DNA from 3 places in the Janthinobacterium sp. PAMC25594 genome. Region 3 is predicted to be linked to each of the others. Evidence: predicted binding sites of a transcription regulator. Region 3 holds the regulator's gene; each other region holds the start of a gene.
The links. Region 3 encodes NrdR, which represses ribonucleotide reductase genes. Its sites were predicted from a motif close to CACNANATNTNGTG; they were not measured.

Region 1 (5,029 bases), 2.6 Mb from region 3:
TGCTGAGCCTGACCGTGCTGTCAGGCATCGTGTTTTCAGAGCAATTATTTGGCAAGGCCTTGACCTGGGATCACAAGTCGGTGTTTACCATGCTGTCGTGGCTGTTGTTTGCCGCGCTGCTGGCAGGCCGGCGCTTTCGCGGCTGGCGCGGCAAGACGGCCCTGAGTTTTACCCTGGCCGGTTTCGCCACCTTGTTGCTGGCCTATGTCGGCAGCCGTTTTGTACTGGAAGTGGTTTTACACCGAGGATTCGCATGACACGTGTTTTATTCTGGCTGGCGCTGCTGTTCCTGGTGCTGTTTGCTATCCGCAGCAAGATTCGTGGCATGCAGCAACGGGCCCGCGCGCAACAGCAGCAGCCGAATCCGTATGCGTCGCCGGTGCGGCCGCAAGAATTGCCCGATGCCGAGCTGATGCTGTGCTGCGCCCATTGCGGCGTATATTACCCGGCCTCGGAAAACGTGCAGGCCAAGGGCCACGATTACTGCAGCCACGCGCACGCCACGCTGTAAGGGCCGGCCGGCAGATTCGCTCGCGTTGCTCATCCGTATCGTAACGTCCTCCGGCCTGCGTCCGGCGTAGCATCTGCAGCAGGCGCTTCGTCGCCGCCATTGCAGAAAGGCGCGTCCCATGTCCAGCCCCAGCCCCAGCCCCAGTCCTAGCCCGCATGCCGTGACCGCCGCCGGCATGCCACCGGCGCCTCAACTGAGCGGCAACTCCCTGCCCATGCAGGCGCTGCGTGCGCAGATCGCCCGTATCGCCCGCTGTGGCGCGCCAGTGGCCATCCGCGGCGAATCGGGTACGGGCAAGGAACTGGCGGCGCGCGCCATCCATGCGCAGGGTGCGCGCGCCAGCTTCCCTTTTATTGCCGTCAACTGCGGCGCGATTCCCGAAGCGTTGATGGAGGCCGAATTCTTCGGCTGCCGCCAAGGCGCCTATACGGGTGCGCTGCATGAGCGCCAGGGATTGTTCCAGGCGGCCCATGGCGGCAGTTTGCTGCTCGATGAAGTCGACGATCTGCCGCTGGCCATGCAGGTCAAGCTGTTGCGCGTGCTGCAGGAGCGCCGCGTGCGCAAGCTGGGCGGTAGTGCTGACGAGGCCGTCGACGTGCGCATCCTGTGCGCCAGCCAGCATGGCCTGGCGCGCGGCGTGGCCGCCGGCACGTTTCGCCAGGATCTGTTTTACCGCCTCCAGGTGATCGAGCTGGCGCTGCCGCCGCTGCGCGAGCGGCGCGGCGATCTGCAGGTATTATGTGAGGTGATCCTGGCGCGTCTGGCGCCACGCCAGGCCGTGAGCCTGGCGCCGCCCGTGCTGGCGGCTCTGGCCGCGTATGCGTTTCCCGGCAATGTGCGCGAACTGGAAAACCTGCTGGAGCGGGCACTGGCCTTTGCCGACGGCGGCGTGATTGCCCTCGACGCGCTGGCCTTGCCGTGCGCGGCGGGCAGCATGCCGTTGCGGGCGGCGCCGGAACCGCCGGCCGCGCCGGAGCGGCAGCTGTGCCTGCCCGGCATGGCGGCATATGGCGTGCCGCCCGTCTTGCCGCTGGACATGTATTTACGCCAGGCCGAGCGCGACATGATCATGCAGGCGCTGCTGCAGGCGCGCTATCACCGCGCACGGGCGGCGCGCCAGCTGGGCCTGAGCGTGCGCCAGCTGCGTTACCGCATGCAGAAATTGACGATACAGGAAGCGCTACCTTGATGACAGCATGGACGATAGATGAAGACGGCTGGTGCGACGGCGCGCTGCGCTATGACTCGCCGTACCACGATGCGCGCCCGGACGGTGCGCAAGTCGATTTGCTGGTGATCCATAACATCAGCTTGCCGGGCGGCCACTTCGGCGGACCGCATGTGTCGGACTTGTTTACCGGCCGGGTAGACTATAATGCCGATCCTTCTTTCGCCGACCTGCGTGGCTTGCAGGTGTCGGCGCACTTTTTTGTGCGGCGCGATGGTGCGCTGTTGCAATATGTTTCTACTGATCAACGTGCCTGGCATGCCGGCGCGTCCATGTTCGAAGGACGCCCGCAGTGCAATGGCTATTCCATCGGTGTCGAAATGGAAGGCGCGGACGATGTGCCCTTCCAGCGGCGGCAATACCATGTGCTGGCGGCGCTGACGGCGGCACTGGTGGCGCGCTACGGGCTGTCCCAGGTGCGCGGCCACGAGCACATTGCGCCGGGGAGGAAGACGGATCCGGGGCCGTTTTTTGACTGGCATTTTTATCAAAAATGCTGGCTGGAAACTATGCGCGGGCAGCCTGCGTTAGCGCTTACTACGCGGGGATTGGGCTTTCCATCCGTGCCCTGAAAAGTCAACCGAAATCGTATATGAAAATACAAAAAATTACGCTGGCGGATGCCGGAAAACTATTGCATCGGCTTTCGATGGGCACTACAATTAGTGCATAACTTGGATTTAAAGACTATATGTAGTGCCATCACAGACGTTTTCAGAATTATTACCAAAGCTACCCTGTTTGTTGATATGGCAACGGGAACTGGCGTTTCATCACCCTTGATCGTGTTTCGCGCCAGCCGGGCTGTACAGGTTGGCCGTATGATTTTTGGCTGTATATTATTTACTATTTAGCAACAAATACCTGAAGAAACCCTGACCATCGGGCGTTCTATTCAACAACACACGCGGCAGCAAAACTGCAGGCTGACTTTAGCTGACAACGGGAGCTTCAATGCAATCACCACAAGATATTTCCATCCATCCAACGCCAGTATCGCCAGCGCCAGGCGCGGCCAATAGCGTGGCGAGCACGGGCGCGGCATTGGGCGACTATCGCATCATCCGTCGCAACGGCGCGGTGGTGGCATTTGAGCCTTCGAAGATCGCCATCGCCATGACCAAGGCGTTTTTGGCCGTTAACGGCGGCCAGGGCGCCGCTTCGGCACGCGTGCGCGAACTGGTGGAGCAACTGACCGACGGCGTCGTCGCCGCGCTGGTGCGCCGCCATCCGGGTGGCGGCACCTTCCATATCGAAGACGTGCAAGACCAGGTGGAACTGTCGCTGATGCGTTCGGGCGAGCACGACGTGGCGCGTGCCTACGTGCTGTACCGCGCCAAGCACATGGAAGAGCGCCGCTTGCAGAAGGAGGCGCTGGGCGCTTCCGCGCAAGTGACCGCCCCCCAACTGAACGTCACCGACAACGGCGTGCGCCGCCTGCTGGACATGCAGGAAGTGCGCGACCTGATCAACGCCGCCTGCGCCGGCCTGGAAAAGCACGTCGATGCCGACGCCATCCTGGCTGAAACCGTGAAAAACCTGTACGACGGCGTGCCCGTCGAAGAGCTGCACAAGTCGGCCATCCTGGCGGCGCGCGCGCTGATGGAAAAAGATCCGGCCTACAGCCAGGTCACGGCCCGCATCCTGCTGCACACGGTGCGCAAGGAAGTGTTCGGCAAGGAAGTGCCGCAAGCGGCCGCTGCCGCCGAGTACCTGACGTATTTCCCGCAATATATCGCCAAGGGCATCGCCAACGACCTGCTGAACCCGGTACTTGCCAGTTTCGACCTGGAACGCCTGGCCAAGGCCATCGTTGCCGACCGCGACTTGCAATTCGGCTACATCGGCCTGCAAACGCTGTATGACCGCTACTTCCTGCACATCCATGACGTGCGCATCGAAATGCCGCAGGCGTTCTACATGCGCGTGGCCATGGGCCTGTCGCTGAACGAGGCGGACCGCGAAGCGCGCACCATCGAGTTCTACAATCTGCTGTCCTCGTTCGACTTCATGAGCTCGACGCCGACCCTGTTCAACTCCGGTACCCTGCGTTCGCAACTGTCGTCGTGCTACCTGAGCACCGTCTCGGACGACCTGGAAGGCATCTACGACGCCATCAAGGACAACGCGCTGCTGGCCAAGTACGCCGGCGGCCTGGGTAACGACTGGACGCCAGTGCGCGCCCTGGGCGCCCACATCAAGGGCACCAACGGCAAGTCGCAAGGCGTGGTGCCGTTCCTGAAAGTGGTCAACGACACGGCCGTGGCAGTCAACCAGGGCGGCAAGCGCAAGGGCGCCGTCTGCGCCTACCTGGAAACCTGGCACATGGACATCGAGGAATTCCTCGACCTGCGCAAGAACACGGGCGACGACCGCCGCCGCACGCACGACATGAACACGGCGAACTGGATTCCCGACATGTTCATGAAGCGCGTCATGGAAAAAGGCGAGTGGACCCTGTTCTCGCCATCGGAAACGCCGGATTTGCACGACCTGGTCGGCAAGGCCTTTGAAAAGGCTTACCTGGGCTACGAAGCCAAGGCAGCCGCCGGCGAAATCCGCTCGTTCAAGAAGATCGCCGCGCTGGACCTGTGGCGCAAGATGCTGTCGATGCTGTTTGAAACGGGCCACCCATGGATCACGTTCAAGGATCCTTGCAACATCCGCAGCCCGCAGTCGCACGTCGGCGTCGTGCACAGCTCGAACCTGTGCACGGAAATCACGCTGAACACGGGCCCTGACGAAATCGCCGTCTGCAACCTCGGTTCCGTCAACATGCCGGCGCACATGAAGGAAGGCAAGCTCGATCACGTCAAGCTGGCCAAGACCGTGCGCACCGCCATGCGCATGCTCGACAACGTCATCGACATCAATTACTACGCGGTCGAGAAGGCGCGCAATTCGAACATGCGCCACCGTCCGGTCGGCATGGGCGTGATGGGCTTCCAGGATTGCCTGCACATGATGCGCATCCCGTTCGCCTCGGACGCAGCGGTCAGCTTCGCCGACACCTCGATGGAAGCCGTCTGCTACTACGCCTACCTGGCGTCGACGGAACTGGCCGAAGAGCGCGGCCGCTATGAATCGTATGCCGGTTCGCTGTGGGACCGCGGCATCCTGCCACAGGACTCGGTCAAACTGCTGGCCGAGGAGCGCGGCGGCTACCTGGAAGTCGATTCCTCGTCGGCCATGGACTGGACCCCGGTGCGCGAACGCATCGCCAAGTTCGGCATGCGCAACTCGAACTGCGTGGCGATCGCCCCGACGGCGACGATTTCGAACATCATCGG
Region 2 (5,029 bases), 740 kb from region 3:
AGCAGGCTTTCCGCCGTCCACACGGGACGCTGGACGCCAGCATCCAACAGACGCGGCGCGAACTGCGCGCAGCTGATGACGCCAAAGCCGTTGGCGTCATCGAGGCACACTTGCAGGCGCTCGACGGGCGTGTCTTCATCGACGGGCAGCCAGGCGGCGCCCGCCTTGGCGATGGCCGCCTGCATCAGCAGCAGAGGGGCGCCGCGCGGCAGCCACAGGCCCACGATGTCGCCGGGCTTGACGCCGGCCGCCACCAGGCGCGACGCGGCCAGGCCAGCCTGCGCATCGAGTTCGGCATACGTGATGCGGCGCGCGCCGTCGATCAGCGCGATTTGCTGCGGGCAGCGGCGAGCCGTCGCTTCGAGCAGGTCGGCCAGCACTTCCTCGCGCAGCAGATCCGGTCGCGGCGGGCCGTACAGGATGTCGGCGTGGGTGGAAGGGATGCCTGGACTGACTGCTGTGAAATCGTTCATGGATGACGCTTATCTGTAATGCTGTGTGAGGAATCTGACGGGCTGCGCGTGGTGCGCGGCACAGTTGATACATTACAGCACGCAAGGCATTTCAGCGTTGCAGAACGGGTAATTTTGCGGGGCTTTGCAAAATTATGTGGTTACAGGCTCAACTGCCATGATTACGGAATGTAAAACGGGGAAACATGGCGCCGATTTGCGCCACCGTGCTCGCCGACGGATAGCCGTGCAGGGGGCGGCCGGCCAGCGCCGCATCTGCACAGCCTTCGGCGCGGAACTGCTGCAGCACGTAGTTGTCGACGCCTTTGGCGGCCAGGGTGGTGGCCAGTGCCAGCAGTTGTGCATCGGGCAGCAGGTCCGGATGGGTGGTGGTGCGGCATTCGTAGGCCACGCCGCTGGCGAGGATGGCGTCCAGGCAGGCGCGCGCCGGGTCGCCGCTGCCGGCCACGCGGGTCACAAGACGATAGTCGGCAAACGGCGCCTTGATGTCGAAGCCGACCCAGTCGACCAGGGGCAGCACTTCCTGCAGGCGCTGCGGATAGATGCAGGCCGTGTGCAGGCCGATGCCGAAACCCAGTTCCCTGACGTCCAGCATGGCGCGCGCCAGCGCCGGGTCCATGCACGCCTCGCCGCCGCTGAAGACGACGGCGTCGACCAGGCCGACGCGGCGGCGCAGCCAGGTCAATACGTCCTGCCACGGCATGGCGCCCTCCGGCGTGCGTGCCTGCAGGTGCGGATTGTGGCAATAGCCGCAACGCCAGGGGCAGCCCTGCACGAAGACCACGGCCGCCAGCTTGCCCGGATAGTCGGTGGCGGAAAAGGGCGTCAGGCCGCCTACTTTCAGTTCAAGCGCCATGGCAGGCGGGCTGGCCAACCCGGGCGCTCGCTTGCGTAAAATACTGGCGCTCGTGGAATTCGCCCTGCTTGCCGATGTTGAACGAGGCGACGGGGCGGTGGTAGCCCATCACGCGCGTCCAGATTTCGCAGCGCTGGCGTTCGGTGTCGAGCAGGGTGATGGCGGGAGTGAAGTCGGGACGTGCATTCATGGCGTTTCCTCAAGTGATGGAGCAGGGTGGGCTTGCTTGCGGGCGATCAGTTCCGCGTCGCAGGTGGGGCAGAATTCATGTTTGCCGGCCAGGTAGCCGTGGCGCGGGCAGATGGAAAACGTGGGGGTGACAGTGATGTAGGGCAGCGAAAAGCGGCTCAGGGCACGTTTGACCAGTTCGCGGCAGGCATTCGCGTCCGACAGCGCTTCCGTCATGTACAGGTGCAGCACCGTGCCGCCCGTGTACTTGCGCTGCAGTGCGTCCTGCAATTCCAGCGCCTCGAACGGATCGTCCGTGTGGCCCACGGGCAGTTGCGACGAGTTCGTGTAATACGGGTTGTCGACGGTACCCGCCTGCAGGATGGCGGGATAGCGCTTGCGGTCTTCGCGGGCAAAGCGGTACGTCGTGCCTTCGGCCGGCGTCGCTTCCAGGTTGTACATATGGCCCGTCTCTTCCTGGAATGCCACCATGCGGGCACGCACGTGGTCGAGCAGGCGTATCGCCAGCGCATGGCCCTCGGCGGACGTGATGTCGTAAGCGTCGCCGCTGAAATTGCGGATCATCTCGTTGATGCCGTTCACGCCCAAGGTGGAAAAGTGATTGCGCAAGGTGCCCAGGTAGCGCTTCGTGTAGGGGAACAGGCCTTGCTGCATCAGTTCTTCGATGGTGCGGCGCTTGATTTCCAGGCTGACTTTGCCCAGCTCCAGCAGGCGGTCCAGGTCGGCCAGCAGCGCCGCTTCGTCGCCGCGCCACAGGTGGCCCAGGCGCGCGCAGTTGATGGTCACCACGCCCAAGGAGCCCGTCTGCTCGGCGGAACCGAACAGGCCATTGCCCCGTTTCAGCAGTTCGCGCAAGTCCAGTTGCAAGCGGCAGCACATGGAGCGGATCATGTTCGGCTTGAGTTCCGAATTGATGAAATTCTGGAAGTAGGGCAGGCCGTAGCGGGCCGTCATCTCGAACAGGCGTTCCGCATTCTCGCTATGCCAGTCGAAATCCTCGGTGATGTTATAGGTGGGGATGGGGAAGGTGAAGACGCGGCCCTTGGCGTCGCCCGCCATCATGATCTCGATATACGCGCGGTTGATCATGTCCATCTCGGCCTGCAGCTCGCCATAGCTGAAGTCCATCTCCTGGCCGGCGATGACGGGAATCTGCTCGCGCAGGTCGTCCGGGCAGACCCAGTCGAACGTGAGGTTGGTAAACGGCGTCTGCGTGCCCCAGCGCGATGGCACGTTGAGGTTGAATATCAGCTCCTGCATGTACTGGCGCACGTCTTCGTAGCGCAGGCCGTCCTTGCGGATGTAGGGTGCCATGTAGGTGTCGAAGGAGCTGAACGCCTGCGCGCCGGCCCATTCGTTTTGCAGGGTGCCGAGAAAATTGACGATCTGGCCGATGGCGCTCGACATGTGTTTCGGCGGGCCCGATTCGATCTTGCCCGGCACGCCATTCAAGCCTTCATGCAGCAGGGTACGCAGCGACCAGCCGGCGCAATAGCCGGCCAGCATGTCGAGGTCGTGGATGTGCAGCGCCGCTTCGCGGTGCGCCGCGCCCACTTCCGGCGGATACACCTGGTCCAGCCAGTAGTTGGCGATGACCTTGCCCGAGACATTGAGGATCAGGCCACCCAGGGAATACCCCTGGTTGGCGTTGGCGTTGACGCGCCAGTCGCGCCGTTCCAGGTATTCATTGATGGACGCGGCGACATCGACCTGGCCGCGTGTGGGGGAAACTGCATTCGTTGTCATGAAACCTCCAATAAACACAACATGCGGTGTTTTTATGAAGGTTATCTACTAAATGTAGTGCAGTCAAAGGTGGCGTGCAAGCGATTCGCGTATCCTTGATCCAGGTGAAAAAACCACCTCAGCCGGTTTTGTTCCAGCGCGTTTCGCGCAGGATCAGCCAGCTCGCGCAAAAGAACGCGGCGCCGCAGGCGGCGATGCTGGCGACGGAGGCGGGCAGCACGTGGGCCCAGATTTCCAGCGGCGTATAGGTGCTCCAGCTGGCCACGCGCGCGTCGAACGTGACGTAATTGGCCAGCAGCCAGTAGATGGCCAGCAGGCCCGTGCAGATGGCGGCCTGGCGCAGCAGCGGCAGTTGGCGGCGCGCGAACACGGCCAGCAGGAACAGCAGCAGCACGCCCGGATAGGCGCCCAGCACTTCCGGCGACAGCACGGAGAGGGTCGCCGCGTCATAGCCATCGGCCGGGCCGGCCCACTGTACTTGCAGCGCGGTGAGGAACAGGGTCAGAAGAAAAATCAGCAGCGGTTTGCGGGTCATGGCGGGCAATCGAAGAGGGAGAAAAGGGGGGCATTTTACAGCCAGGTCAAGCAAGTGGAAGGTGCGCCAGCCATGCATGCATTCCTTCACCTGCGTCAAGGACTGGGCGGCATGGGCGGGGCTATAGTCTGCACCCTGAGCCGATACGGGACTGTGAACATCATGATGCTTGAATCAACTACCGCCACCCGCGTGGCCGGACCGCTGGAACTGGTCTGCCCCGCCGGCAGCCTGCCTGCCTTGAAAGCGGCCGTCGACAATGGCGCCGATACCGTCTACCTGGGCTTTCGCGACGCCACCAATGCGCGTAATTTCGCCGGCCTCAATTTCGACGAGAAGGCCATCGCCGAGGGCGTGCGCTACGCCCACCAGTACGGACGCAAGGTGCTGCTGGCGCTGAATACCTATCCGCAGCCGCACAACTGGGCCGTGTGGCGCAGCGCCATCGACCGCGCCGCGCAAGCGGGCATCGACGCCATGATCGTCGCCGATCCGGGCCTGATGGCCTACGCGGCCCAGCACCAGCCGCAACTGCGCCTGCACCTGTCCGTGCAGGGCTCGGCCACCAACTACGAAGCCATCAATTTTTACCATGAACACTTCGGCATCGCCCGCGCCGTGCTGCCACGCGTGCTGTCGATGGCGCAGGTGGAACAACTGATCGCCAAGACGGAAGTCGAGATCGAAGTGTTCGGTTTCGGCAGCCTGTGCGTGATGGTCGAAGGGCGCTGCGCGCTGTCGTCGTATGCGACGGGCGAGGCGCCGAACACGCACGGCGTGTGCTCGCCGGCCAAGGCCGTGCGCTGGCTGGAAACGCCGAACGGTCTGGAGTCGCGCCTGAACGGCGTGCTGATCGACCGCTACGCGCCCGGTGAAAACGCCAGCTATCCCACCCTGTGCAAGGGGCGTTTCGAAGTCAATGACGAACAGTATTACGCGATCGAGGAGCCGGCCAGCTTGAATACCCTGGCGCTGCTGCCGCAACTGATCGCCATGGGCGTGCGCGCCGTGAAAATCGAAGGGCGCCAGCGCAGTCCCGCCTACGTGGCCCAGGTGACGCGCGTGTGGCGCGAGGCGATCGACGCCTGCCGCGAAGGCAATGCACGCTACGCCGTCAAGCCGGGCTGGATGGCGGCCATGGACAAGCTGGCCGAGGGCCAGCAGCACACTTTAGGCGCCTACCACCGCTCCTGGAAATAGCAAAACCTACTGCGCGTCCCGGGGCGCGGC
Region 3 (5,029 bases):
GAATGCGCGAACGTGCAGCCGAACTCCGGCTCGCAGGCGAACCAGGGCGTGTTCTTTGCCATGTTGAAACCAGGCGACCTGATCATGGGCATGTCGCTGGCCGAAGGCGGCCACCTGACCCACGGCATGCCGCTGAACATGTCTGGCAAATGGTTTGACGTCGTGTCGTATGGCTTGACGGCGGAAGAAGACATCGACTACGAGGCGATGGAGCGTCTGGCCCGCGAACGCAAGCCAAAGCTGATCATCGCCGGCGCCTCGGCCTTCTCGAAAAAGATCGACTTCGAGCGTTTCGGCAAGATCGCCAAGGAAGTGGGCGCCTGGTTCATGGTCGACATGGCCCACTACGCCGGCCTGATCGCCGCCGGCCTGTACCCGAATCCGGTGCCGTTCGCCGACTTCGTCACCTCGACCACGCACAAATCGTTGCGCGGCCCCCGTGGCGGCATCATCCTGATGAAGGCCGAGCACGAAAAAGCCATCAACTCGGCCATCTTCCCCGGCATCCAGGGCGGCCCGCTGATGCACGTGATCGCCGGCAAGGCCGTTGCCTTCAAGGAAGCGCTGAGCCCGGAATTCGTCGAATACCAGAAGCAAGTGGTCAAGAACGCCGACGTGCTGGCGAAAACCCTGATCAAGCGCGGCCTGCGCATCGTTTCCGGCGGCACCGAATCGCACGTCATGCTGGTCGACCTGCGCGCCAAGAACCTGACGGGCAAGGAAGCCGAAGCCATCCTCGGTTCCGCGCACATCACCTGCAACAAGAACGGCATCCCGAACGACCCGCAAAAACCTTTCGTCACCTCGGGCATCCGCCTGGGCAGCCCGGCGATGACGACGCGCGGTTTCAAGGAAGCGCAAGCGGAAGAAGTGGGCAACCTGATCGCCGACGTGCTGGACAATCCGCATGACGCCGCCACCATCGAGCGCGTGAAAGCGGCCGTGAAAGTGCTGGCCGACGCGCACCCGGTGTACGCATAATTATTTGTCCAGAATGTGTCATACGGAGTAAGATTCTGTATGACACATTCCTTCGTGCCCCAGGGCGCCCGGAGTGATTCGGGCGCCCTTTGTACAAGGGCGGCGATTTCCCGTAATTATTACTATAAAGTTGTAGCCAGCCCATGAAATGTCCATTTTGCCAGCACGGCGACACCCAGGTTCTCGATACGCGCGTATCGGAGGAAGGGGATGCCATACGGCGCCGCCGCCGCTGCGGCAAATGCGACAAGCGGTTTACCACGTACGAGCGCATTGAACTTATCATGCCGGCCGTCGTCAAAAAGAATGGCAGCCGGACGGAGTTCGCTGCGGATAAGTTGCGCGGCAGTTTGATGCTGGCCTTGCGCAAGCGTCCCGTCGCGGCCGCCTCGGTGGATACGGCCATCGCCTCCATCCAGGAAAAGCTGCTGACCAGCGGCTTGCGCGAAGTCGATTCCGGCTATATCGGCGAACTCGTCATGCAGGAACTCAAGCGTCTGGACAAGATCGCCTACATCCGCTTCGCCTCCGTCTACAAGAATTTCGAAGACCTGGCCGAGTTCCAGGATGCGATCGCCGAAGTGGGACAGGCGCGCAGCAAGCCCTGACGTACACCTTCTTGTTCACCTTGTTGAAAACGGGGCCGCTCCTGCGCCCCGTGTTCACCACGCCAGCGTTCGCCTGGCAAGCGGTCTGATCAATCCCTACGCTGTTCTTCTCATCTTATCGCCGTGCTGTTTGCGCCAGCGCAGACCCGATTTTTTGCGCGCGCCTATCTTGTAGCTGGGCCGCCTGTTGTTGCGACTCTTTCTGCGGAAGGGAGTAGCGCATGCGCAATGGCGGTCGCACTATGTTTCCTGCCGGTGGCAGCAGCCTCGTCGAGGTGCTGGTGTCGTTGCTGCTGTTGGCGCTGGGCTTGCTGGGCGCCAGCATCCTGCAACTGCATTCCCTGCGCGCGCGCCACGAGTCGGCGCTATTGTCGGCGGGCGTGCAACTGGCCGCCGGCATGGCCGAGCGCATGCGCGCGAACAGCGTGCTCATGAATGGCCCCGATACGGGCAATCCCTACCTGAACGTGGCCTATGCGGCGGCGGACGACGCCGAGGCAGGCGGCGGCGCGCCCGACTGTTTTGGTACTGCCGCCTGCGGCGCGGCCGAACTGGCGCAATTCGACATCGCCGAATGGAAACAGCAACTGCATGCGGCCTTGCCCGGCGCGCGCCTGCATATCTGCCGTGATGCACCCGCCTGGGATGCCGCTGCGCAAGGCTTGCACTGGGCGTGCAGCGGCGGCAAGGGCGCGCCCATCGTCATCAAGCTGGGCTGGCGCGGCCGCTTGCCCGATGGCTCGCCCGCCGTGAATGGGGCAGGCGAGTCGCTGCCCAGGCTGGCATTCCAGTTGGGCGGAGGTGGCGCATGAACGGCGCCTTGTACCCGTATCGTGGCGTGAGCCTGGTCGAATTGCTGGTGGCCCTGTCGCTGGGCGCGCTATTGATGCTGGCCGCCAGTAGCGTGCTGCTGGCGGCCAGCGGCAGCTATGGCGACCAGTCCGCCAGCGCGCGCCTGGACGACAATGGCCGCTATGCGCTCGACACCATCGCCCGCGCCGTGCGCCAGACGGCGTATGTGAACTGGGACAGCAGCGCCGCGCCCGTCGCCCATGCCGCGCACGACAGCGCGAATATCGCGGGGCTCGACGCGCACAGCCTGGGCAAGAACAGCGAGGGCATCAGCGGCGCGTTGCCCGGCGCCCTGCATGGCAGCGACGTGCTGGCCCTGCGCTATTACGGCGCCGGCAAGGAGGAGGGAGGCGACGGTTCCGTGCTCAACTGCGCGGGCTTCGGCGTGGGCGCCGCGCAAACGGAGGCGCAGCGGGGCTGGAGCATTTTCTATGTGGCCCAGGGCGCCGATGGCGAAGGCGAACTGCGCTGCAAGTACCGTGGCGCGAACGGCTGGGGCGCGGACGCCGTCATCCGTGGCGTCGACGGTTTCCAGGTGCTGTATGGGCTCGACACGGATACGCCGCCCGACGGCGTGGCGAACCGCTATGTCAACGCCAGCGCGCTCGACGCCTACGACGCGGCGCTGGTGCTGGTGGGGGCCGACGCGGCCGCGCGCCAGCGCGATTTGCACAGCCGCACGCACTGGAAGCGCGTGGCCGGCGTGCGCGTGGCGCTGTTGCTGCATGGCGAGGCGGGCCAGGCGGACAAGATGGCGGAACTGGGACCGGCGCAGTTCGACCTGTTCGGCAAGGCGTATGCCGAGGCGCACGGCGCCGTCGACACGGGCGTGCGCATCGCGCGCGCGTCCCTGCCCGCCGCGACGCGCTCCCGGCTGCGGCAACTGCTGCAGACAAGCATCATGCTGCGCAACGGGCCGGCATAGGAGGGTGGCACGATGGCTGGCTTTTACTTGCCTCGTGCGCGCCACGGTGGCGCCACCCTCGTGTATGTGCTGTGCCTGCTGGTGATCATCTTGCTGCTGGGCGTATCGGCGGCGCAGATCGCCTTGCAGGGCGAAAAGGCGGCACGCGGCGAGCGCGACCGGCAGATCGCGTTTCAGGCGGCGGAGGAGGCATTGGTGGATGCGCAGAACGATATCGAAGGCTTGCCCGGCGCGCCGGGGCGTAGCAGCCTCTTCGCGCCAGGCAGCGCGGCCGGGTTCGCCGACGGCTGCGGTGAAGGAGGCGCACTGGGCCTGTGCCTGCCAGCAGCCCCGGACGTGCCGGCGCTCTGGCTCAGCACGGACCTCGATGGCGCCGAAGGTGGCAGCCGCGCCGTGCCATATGGCCAGTTTACGGGCGCCGTCATGCAGACGGGGCAGGGTTTCCTGCCCTCGCGCCGGCCCCGCTACCTGATCGAACTGCTGCCATTCCACCCGCCCGGCGCGCAGGCGGCGGCCGTGGCCGGTGGCCTGGCGACGGAAAGCTATGTGTACCGCATCACGGCCATCGGTTTTGGCGCGCAGGAAAGCACGCAAGTCGTGCTGCAAAGTTATTACCGCAAGCAGGCGGCCGGGGCGGCGCCATGAGGGCCTGGTCATTCGCTTGGTGGTTCGCCTGGCTGCTGGTGGCTGGCCTGGCTTGCGGCGGCGCCGTCGCGGCCCAGCCGACGGTGACGCTGGCGCGGGCCGACGCGGGCTTGCACGGCGCCAGGGTGCCGCCGAATCTGCTGCTCAACCTGTCCCTCACGCATGTGGCCGCCGCTGCGGCGCATGGCGGCGAGTATGCGCCGCAGCGCGAGTACGCCGGGTACTTCGATGCGCGCATGTGCTACAGCTATCCGTATCGCAGCAAGGATGGCGTCATGCAGCCGGACTTGCGCGTAGCGACCGCTTACTTCTCCGTGCTGAAGCGGGCTGATGCGCTGCACGGCTGCGGCGGCGATAGTTTCAGCGGCAACTTTCTGAACTGGGCCAGCGTCAGCATGCTTGACATCGTCCGCTATGCCCTCACGGGCGGCGACCGCGTCATCGACGAAGTGCGCAAGACGGTGCTGCAGCGCGCCTGGCTGCCCGATGCTGACAGCTCCATCGACTTCTTTGCCCACCCCGTCTTTTTCCCGCGCAAGGTCTTGCAGACAGGCGTCGTGGCGGCGACGCCGTTTGCGTTGGCGCAACTGGCCATCGTGTCCTGCCGCAATCGCCTGCTGTTCGGCGACGCCAGCTTGCCCCCGGGCGGCAGTTGTGACGCGCCCGGCGTCGCCGCCACGCACGGCGTGTTCCTCGCGCGCGTGCGCGTCTGCGACACGGAAGAAGGGCCGCTGCGTGACGATTTGTGTCTGGCGTATGGCAAGCACTACAAGCCGGTGGGCGCCGTGCAGCGCCTTGGCGGCAGGGTGCGCGCGGGCGTGTTTGGCCACTTGAACGGCGTGAGCGCCAGCGCCGGCCCCGTGTATGGCGGCGTGCTGCGCGCGCCGCTGGCCCACGTGGGCAGGCAGCGCTGGATGGCGCCCGACTATATGCCGCAAGACAATGCTGGCGCCGAATGGAATCCAGTCACTGGCGTCTATATGTCTCAAACTACGGGTCCTGGCGGCGGGGTGACCGC

Region 1: a site for NrdR is predicted at 2,425-2,438, ahead of KY494_RS21845 (ribonucleoside-diphosphate reductase subunit alpha). Genes of this name have one in related genera too.
Region 2: a site for NrdR is predicted at 3,311-3,324, ahead of KY494_RS06720 (ribonucleoside triphosphate reductase). Genes of this name have one in related genera too.

What each region holds. Positions count from the first base shown of each region.
Region 1 covers NZ_CP080377.1:4,868,847-4,873,875, forward strand. Annotated here, with positions in the region: gene KY494_RS21825 (inner membrane protein YpjD) at 1-257, shown strand, start outside; gene KY494_RS21830 (PP0621 family protein) at 254-511, shown strand; gene KY494_RS21835 (sigma 54-interacting transcriptional regulator) at 630-1,700, shown strand; gene ampD (1,6-anhydro-N-acetylmuramyl-L-alanine amidase AmpD) at 1,700-2,311, shown strand; gene KY494_RS21845 (ribonucleoside-diphosphate reductase subunit alpha) at 2,694-5,029, shown strand, end outside.
Region 2 covers NZ_CP080377.1:1,522,955-1,527,983, reverse strand. Annotated here, with positions in the region: gene KY494_RS06735 (Pls/PosA family non-ribosomal peptide synthetase) at 1-473, opposite strand, end outside; gene KY494_RS06730 (anaerobic ribonucleoside-triphosphate reductase activating protein) at 622-1,329, opposite strand; gene nrdD (anaerobic ribonucleoside-triphosphate reductase) at 1,319-1,519, opposite strand; gene KY494_RS06720 (ribonucleoside triphosphate reductase) at 1,516-3,264, opposite strand; gene KY494_RS06715 (hypothetical protein) at 3,383-3,799, opposite strand; gene KY494_RS06710 (peptidase U32 family protein) at 3,965-4,999, shown strand.
Region 3 covers NZ_CP080377.1:2,258,293-2,263,321, reverse strand. Annotated here, with positions in the region: gene glyA (serine hydroxymethyltransferase) at 1-981, shown strand, start outside; gene nrdR (transcriptional regulator NrdR) at 1,125-1,589, shown strand; gene pilV (type IV pilus modification protein PilV) at 1,832-2,401, shown strand; gene KY494_RS10135 (PilW family protein) at 2,398-3,366, shown strand; gene KY494_RS10130 (PilX N-terminal domain-containing pilus assembly protein) at 3,379-4,011, shown strand; gene KY494_RS10125 (pilus assembly protein) at 4,008-5,029, shown strand, end outside.